DNA from 2 places in the Oceanimonas pelagia genome. Region 1 is predicted to be linked to the other one. Evidence: predicted binding sites of a transcription regulator. Region 1 holds the regulator's gene; the other holds the start of a gene.
The links. Region 1 encodes sigma-54, which starts transcription at its own class of promoters, with help from an activator protein. Its sites were predicted from a motif close to TGGCACNGTTTTNGCTT; they were not measured.
Positions count from the first base shown of each region.

Region 1 (4,026 bases):
GCTGATCCCGGCCGGTGTAGGGGCGCAGCTCGGCAATCCAGTGGGGATTGGGCAGAAAGCGGGCGTCAAACACGAAGTCGGCGTCCTTGGAGACGCCGTACTTGTAGCCAAAGGACTCGAACACCCAGTTCAGCTCCTTTTCCTTTTTGCCCAGAATGCGCTCGCGAATGATTTCGCTCAGGTCGTGAATGCTCAAGCTTGAGGTGTCGATGCGCAGATCCGCGTCCGACGACAGCGGCGCCAGCAGGTGGGTTTCCTCGCGAATGGCCTCGTCCAGGGTCAGGCTGTGGCGGGACAGCGGATGCAGCCGGCGGGTATCGCCAAAGCGGCGGATCAGCACCGAGTTGTCGGCATCGATGAAAATGCTGGAAAGCTGAACCTCATTCATGGCCCGTACTTCGGCCAGAAAGGCTTCCAGCTGCTCGGCACTGTCGGGCAGGTTGCGCACGTCTATGCTCACCGCCACCGCGCCGGGCTTGTCCCGGCGCAGCCGCACCAGCTCCGGCAGCAGCGCCACCGGCAGGTTGTCGACGCAGTAGTGGCCGAGATCTTCGAGCACCCGCAAGGCCACGGTCTTACCCGACCCGGAACGACCACTGACGATCACCAGCTGCATGTTGACTCCTCAGGCTGAAATCATGATCTGGTAGAGTTCTTCGTCGCTGCCGGCCTGACGCAATTGCCGGCATACCTGTTTGTTGCTGAGCTTCTCGGCGATCAGCGACAGGGTTTTCAGGTGCTGCTTGCATTCCTGCTCCGGCACCAGCAGGGCAAACACCAGGCCGACCGGCTGATTGTCGATGGCGTCGAACTCCACCGGCTCGGCAAAGGTGAGCAAAACGGCCGTCGCCTTGTTGTCGTTGCCGATGCGGCCGTGGGGAATGGCGATACCGTTGCCAATGCCGGTACTGCCCATTTTTTCCCGGGCCAGCAGACAGTCAAAAAGCGGCTGGCTGCCGATGTGGAGATGTTCGGCAGCCAGCTCGCTGATGATTTCCAGAGCACGTTTTTTGCTCGTGCAGGGAACCGCACTGCGCGTGCAGCCCCTGCTCAGTATGTCGGCGACTTCCATGGTTATTTTTGCTTGAGCTTCTCTTTGTGTTTGATGATCTGACGATCCAGCTTGTCGATGAGGCCATCGATGGCGGCATACATGTTTTCGTGCTGGGCGTTGGCAAACAGCTCGCCGCCGCTCACATGCAGCTTGGCCTCGGCGATTTGCTGCATTTTTTCCACATTGAGGATGACGTGCGCATTGGTGATGTGATCGAAATGGCGTTCCAGCCGGGAAAACTTGCTGTTTACATAATCACGGAGTGCATCGGTGATTTCGACATGGTGTCCGGTCAGGTTGATTTGCATAACGTCTTCCTTCTGTCGTTGCCTTTAAACCAGGCGTTTGCGCTGATTGGAAGGGGGAATGGCCAGTGACTCCCTGTACTTGGCGATGGTTCGCCTGGCCACCTGAATCCCCTGGTCGGCCAGCAACTGGGCGATTTTGCTGTCGCTCAGCGGCTTGGCCGGGTTTTCCGCCCCGACCAGTTTCTTGATCAGGGCGCGAATTGCCGTGGAAGAACACTCACCGCCATCGTCGGTGCCCACATGGCTGGAGAAGAAATACTTGAGTTCAAACACGCCTCTGGGAGTGTGCATGAACTTCTGGGTGGTCACCCGGGAGATGGTGGACTCGTGCATCTCCACCGCTTCGGCCACATGGTTCAGCACCATGGGCTTCATGGCCTCTTCTCCATGCTCAAAGAATGCCTGTTGTTGTTCAACAATACAATTGGCAACCTTGAGCAGCGTCTCATTTCGGCTTTCAAGGCTTTTGAGAAACCACTTGGCGTCCTGCAGGTGGTTGCGGATAAACTGGCCGTCCTCGCTGTTGCGGGGCTTGCTGGCCAGGGCCGCATAGGTCTGGTTGAGGCGTATTTTGGGCATGGCCTCGGGGTTGAGCTCCGCCACCCAGACGCCGCTGCGTTTGGTGACCACCACATCGGGGATCACGTATTCGGAATCGCCCTGAATGATACTGCTGCCGGGTCTGGGTTCGAGCTGCTGAATGAGTGCCAGCACCTCACGCAGTTCGTCTTCCTTGAGTTTGGTCTTGCGCTGCAGGCTGCGGTAGTCCCGGTTGCCGAGCAGGTCCATGTGCTGGGCCAGCAGATTGCGGGCCTCGGCCAGCCAGGGCGTGTCGGGGGGAAACTGCTCGAGCTGAATGCTCAGGCACTCCTGCACGCTGCGGGCGGCCACGCCGATGGGGTCGAAGTGCTGAATGCGCTTGAGTACCGCTTCCACCTCATCGGCCTCGATGCCCAGCTCCTCCGCCGATACCGCCTGCAGCAGGTCATCGATGCTGGCGGTGAGGTAGCCGGCGTCGTCCACGGCGTCGATAATGGCCAGGGCAATGGCCTGATCGGTGTCGCTGAAGGGGGTCAGGTTCATCTGCCAGGTCAGGTAATCCTGCAGGCTCTCGGTGGTTTCGCCCTGGTAGACGGTGTCTTCCAGCCCTTCCGGCAGGCCCGCGCCGCCGCTGACCGGAGAGGCGGTGTACACCTCTTCCCAGCTGGTGTCCATGGGCAGCTCTTCGGACAGCTGGTTGCGCTCCATGGCGGTGTCGGAGGCCATCTGCTCTTCGTTGCGGTTGTCGTCAACCCTGATGCTGTCCGGCTCTTCCTGCTCCAGCAGGGGATTGCTGTCCAGTGCCATCTGGATTTCCTGTTGCAGTTCCATGCTGGACAGTTGCAGCAGGCGAATGGCCTGTTGCAACTGGGGGGTCATGGTCAGCTGCTGGCCCAGGCGTAACTGAAGAGTTGGCTTCATTTCGTTGCAGCATCCTTCCTGATAAACCGCATTGCGGTGCCGTCAAAGGCTGAATTGTTCGCCGAGATAGACCTTTTTGACCTGTTCATTGGCCAGGATTTCCGCCGGCGTGCCGGCGGCGATGCGGTGGCCATGACTGACAATATAGGCTTTTTCGCACACGTCCAGGGTTTCGCGTACGTTGTGGTCGGTGATCAGCACACCCAGGCCCCGATCCTTCAGGTGCAGAATGATCTTCTTGATGTCTATCACAGAAATGGGATCCACACCGGCAAAGGGCTCGTCGAGCAGAATAAAGCGTGGATCTGCCGCCAGCGCCCGGGCGATCTCCACCCGCCGGCGCTCGCCGCCGGACAGGCTCATGCCCAGGCTGTCGCGAATGTGGGTGATGTTGAACTCTTCCAGCAGCTGTTCCATTTTCTCGTTACGGCCGTCGGCGTTGAGATCCTTGCGGGTCTGCAATACCGCCATCAGGTTGTCGGCCACGCTCAGGCGGCGGAAAATGGACGCCTCCTGAGGCAGGTAGCCAATGCCGGCGCGGGCGCGCGCGTGCATGGGCTCGTGGCTGATGTCCTGGCCGTCTATGGTGATGCTGCCCGCATCCCGTTGCACCAGGCCCACTATCATGTAAAAGGAAGTGGTCTTGCCGGCGCCGTTGGGGCCGAGCAGGCCCACGATCTGGCCGGTGTTGACGGTCAGGCTGACGTCGGCCACCACCTTGCGGCCCTTGTAGCTTTTCTGCAGCCCACGCGCTTTCAGTATCGCCATGCTCAGTTGTTATCCTGCTTGTCGAACTCCTGCACCTGGTCGGGCAGGAAGATGGTGGTGACCCTGTCCTTGCCGCCCTGGCTTTCGGCTTCCATCTGTTCCTTGTCGATAAAGTAGCGAATGCGGTAGCCGGTGACGATATTGTCGTTCTGCTTGAGCTTGGCGTCCCGGATCAGGGTGATGGTACGGGCACGCATGTCGTAGTGAATTTCCCGGGCCTCGGCATGCACCGGCTTGCCGTTGTTGAGGATCTGCTCATAGGTGGCCGGGCTGCCCTTGGCGGTCATCGACTGCAGGCCCTGCTCGTTGCGGATCACCACCAGCTCGTTGGCACGCACGTCTATACTGCCCTGCTTGACCACCACCTTGTCGATAAAGGTGACCTTGTTGTCGGCCAGCTCTACCAGCTGACGGCCGGCGTCTATGGTCACCGGC
Region 1 is NZ_CP118224.1:2,877,163-2,881,188, reverse strand. Features, by position in the region: gene rapZ (RNase adapter RapZ) at 1-616, opposite strand, end outside; gene ptsN (PTS IIA-like nitrogen regulatory protein PtsN) at 626-1,072, opposite strand; gene hpf (ribosome hibernation promoting factor) at 1,075-1,362, opposite strand; gene PU634_RS13820 (RNA polymerase factor sigma-54) at 1,387-2,823, opposite strand; gene lptB (LPS export ABC transporter ATP-binding protein) at 2,866-3,591, opposite strand; gene lptA (lipopolysaccharide transport periplasmic protein LptA) at 3,594-4,026, opposite strand, start outside.

Region 2 (4,026 bases), 520 kb from region 1:
CCGGCATCAGGTGTTGTAATTGTTGGTGAGGGGTGAGGGGTGAGGGGTGAGGGGTGAGGGGGGAGGGGTGTGGAGTGCCCCCGATAAAGTAGACACTTAAGTTAAGCGGCAGCTGCGTAGGCATCGGGAGTCATCCCTCCCAGCGCCATGTGGCGCCGCACTTTCGGGTAATACTCGTCTGTATAATACCGGACTTCATCTGCCATTTCGTCTCTTCCGAGCACGCCCAGAGGGCGAGTCCACTCCTTCTTGAGTAGCGCGAAGAAGCTTTCCGAACAGGCGTTATCCCAGCAGTTACCTCGGCGTGACATGCTGATGGTGATTCCCCGTGTATTCAGCCATCTCATCACCTCTCCGTTGCGATACTGACTCCCTTGGTCCGAGTGGAACAACAGCTGTTTCCCATCTGGCCGCTGATGTTGCCATGCCTGCTCAAGGGCCTCCAGCACCAGTTGGGCGCTATTGATGGCACCCATGGCTCGGCCCACCACGCGGCGTGTGCCCAGGTCTAGGACTGCTGCGATGTAGAGCCAGCCTTCACTGCACCGGATTTGGGTGATATCTGATACCCAAACTCGGTTCGCTGAACCCACCGAGAACTGGCGATTCAACAGATTCGGTAACACAGGCAAGGACGATGTTGGCTTTTGATATCCTGCTTTAGGAGCCGTGCATGAACGATAACCAGCGTCTCTCAGCAAGCGCTGAACCTGGTTCTTGCCGCAGCAGAACCCGGCATCCCGTGCTTCCAGCCACAGCTTGCGATAACCCGGCACATTCTTCAGTTGCCTGGCTCGCTCGAGCAGGAAGGTGTTCAGCGTCCGTCGCTCGATGGCACGCGCCCCCGGAGAGTGTTGACGTGTTCGCCAGCGATAATATCCCGCTCGTGACACGTCGAGTACTTCACACATTATCGAGACCCGCCAGCGTTGACTTCGGTGGGCCTCGATAAAGGCAAACCTTACTTGCCGTGCTTGGCGAAGTACTCTTGCGCCTTTTTTAGGATTTCGTTCTCCAGCTCTTTCCGCTCAAGCTGCTTCTTCAGCCGAGCTACCTCGCGCTCCAGCTCCTGCAGGCTTTTTTCTGGTCCGGTGTTTTCAACGGCTTTGTCGGATGATTTCTTGGTCATGCTCCACTCTCTACGCCAGCGACTCAATTGGTTAGGATGGATCCCAAGTCTGCCAGCAAGCTGAGCTTGTGTCTCTGTGGTGGAGAGCGAGGCCTCGACGGCCTCACGTTTGAATGCATCGCTAAAGCGACGGTGGGGTTTGTATTTCATAACACCTTCTCATCTAATGAAGGTGTCTACTTTTCTCGGGCCAGTCCAGTGAGGGGGGAGTTGGATCTCCTCACTCCTCACCTCTGTCACCTCACTATTCAAAAACAAAAAAGGCCCGTTTGCACGGGCCCTTTGACGTTCAGCGTATCGCTACCAGCTTACACGGAGTAGTACAGGTCAAACTCCAGCGGATGCACGGCCATGTTGATGGTCTCGGCTTCCTTGCGCTTGTACTTGATGTAGGCGTCGATAAACTCGTCGGAGAACACGCCGCCACGGGTCAGGAACTCGCGGTCCTGGTCCAGGTTGTTCAGGGCGTCGTCCAGCGAGGTGGCCACGGTCGGGATTTCGGCGGCTTCTTCGGCCGGCAGATCGTACAGATCCTTGTCCATGGCATCGCCCGGGTGGATCTTGTTCTGAATGCCGTCCAGGCCGGCCATCAGCAGGGCCGCAAAGCACAGATAGGGGTTGGCGGCCGGATCCGGGAAGCGGGTCTCGATGCGGCGGGCCTTGGGCGAACCAACCAGCGGAATCCGAATGGAGGCGGAGCGGTTGCGGGCGGAGTAGGCCAGCATCACCGGCGCTTCAAAACCGGGCACCAGACGGCGATAGGAGTTGGTGGACGGGTTGGTGATGGCGTTCAGGGCACGGGCGTGCTTGATGATACCGCCAATGTAGTACAGCGCCAGTTCGGACAGGCCGCCGTACAGGTCGCCGGCGAACAGGTTTTCACCGTTCTTGCCCAGGGACTGGTGCACGTGCATGCCGGAACCATTGTCGCCCACCAGCGGCTTGGGCATGAAGGTGGCGGTCTTGTTGAAGGCGTGGGCGACGTTGTGAACCACATACTTGTAGATCTGGATTTCGTCGGCCTTCTTGGTCAGGGTGTTGAATTTGCAGGCAATTTCGTTCTGACCGGCGGTGGCCACTTCGTGGTGGTGAGCTTCAACCACCAGGCCCATTTCTTCCATGATCAGACACATGGCGGAGCGAATGTCGTGGGAAGAGTCGATGGGAGCTACCGGGAAGTAACCGCCCTTCACGCCCGGACGGTGGCCCTTGTTGCCTTCGGCGTAGTCGCGACCGGAGTTCCATTTTGCCTCGGAGTCATCAACCTTGAAGAAGCTGCCGGACATGTCGGTGTGGAAGCGCACGTCGTCGAACATGAAGAATTCCGGCTCGGGGCCGATCAGCACGGTGTCGGCAATGCCGGTGGACACCAGGTATTCCTCGGCGCGGCGGGCGATGGAGCGCGGATCCCGGTCGTAACCCTGCATGGTGGCGGGCTCGAGCACGTCACAGCGAATGTTCAGGGTGGCGTCTTCGGTAAAGGGGTCCATTACGGCGGTGGACGGATCGGGCATCAGCACCATGTCGGACTCGTGAATGGTCTTCCATGCGGTCATGGATGAGCCGTCAAACATCTTGCCTTCTTCAAAAAAGTCATCGTTGATTTGGTTGACCGGAAGGCTGATGTGCTGCTCTTTACCCTTGATATCGGTAAAACGCAGATCGACGAATTTGACATCGTGTTCCTTGATCATGTCCATTACGGTTTCGATTGACATGGATTTCGACCTCCAAAAATAAGCATCCCAGGGTCTGATGAACAAATTCATCAGTTGCCATTTACTAAGCTAAAACCGTGCCATGTTGGTAACGCGCTGTTATTAAAGCGAATTAACCGCAGGAAGGCGAACTGCTCCCACTGTGTGCGCACCAGTGTGGTGCAACCCTGAATCCTTTTGGTGCACCGTGTGTTGTGCGCGCCATCAAGGTGCAGGGTGTTCGGCGTCCGCAGCCGGCCGTGGCTTCAGCGCATAATATCATTCAAGCCGGACGGAAGGATCGGTCCGGATCCTTTTAATTTGCGGCGGGCGTCTGCCGCGCCCCGTGGGCTTGCATTCGGCCCCCGTTGGCCCTGCCGGCAGGAAACACAATAAATTAATATGTTGAAGCGGCTAAAGCGTGTACAATTTCCAGCCCTTTTTATTTGGTTCCGCTGCAACCCTGGCGACGGACCCCTCATGAGAGCGGCCGCGCCGGCGGGCGCCCGCCTCGAAAATATGCGAGCGAAAGAAATTAATGTCATCTGAAATCAATAACTTGAGAAACATTGCCATCATCGCGCACGTTGACCACGGTAAGACCACCCTGGTCGACAAGCTGCTGCAGCAGTCCGGCACCCTGGAAAGCCGCGGTGAAGCCGAAGAGCGGGTCATGGACTCCAACGACATCGAGCGTGAGCGCGGCATCACCATTCTGGCCAAGAACACCGCCATTCGCTGGACCTCGCCCGAGGGCCAGGAATACCGCATCAACATCGTGGACACCCCCGGACACGCCGACTTCGGCGGTGAGGTGGAGCGGGTGATGTCCATGGTGGACTCGGTGCTGCTGCTGGTGGACGCGCAGGAAGGCCCCATGCCGCAAACCCGCTTTGTGACCCAGAAGGCCTTTGCCCAGGGGCTCAAGCCCATCGTGATCATCAACAAGGTGGACAAGCCCGGCGCCCGTCCCGACTGGGTGATGGATCAGGTGTTTGACCTGTTCGACAACCTGGGCGCCACCGATGACCAGCTCGATTTCCAGGTGGTATACGCCTCCGGCCTGAATGGCTGGGCTTCGCTCGACGCCGATGAACCGGCCGAGGACATGACCGCCCTGTTCCAGACCATAGTGGATCAGGTACCGGCGCCCGATGCGGATCTGGATGGCCCGCTGCAGATGCAGATCTCCCAGCTCGA
Region 2 is NZ_CP118224.1:3,400,506-3,404,531, forward strand. Features, by position in the region: gene PU634_RS16265 (DUF2955 domain-containing protein) at 1-19, shown strand, start outside; one part of gene PU634_RS16270 (IS3 family transposase) at 102-988, opposite strand; one part of gene PU634_RS16270 (IS3 family transposase) at 988-1,279, opposite strand; gene glnA (glutamate--ammonia ligase) at 1,438-2,847, opposite strand; gene typA (translational GTPase TypA) at 3,365-4,026, shown strand, end outside.
Region 2: glnA (glutamate--ammonia ligase) is a predicted target of sigma-54. The motif match lies at 2,914-2,930, and genes of this name have one in related genera.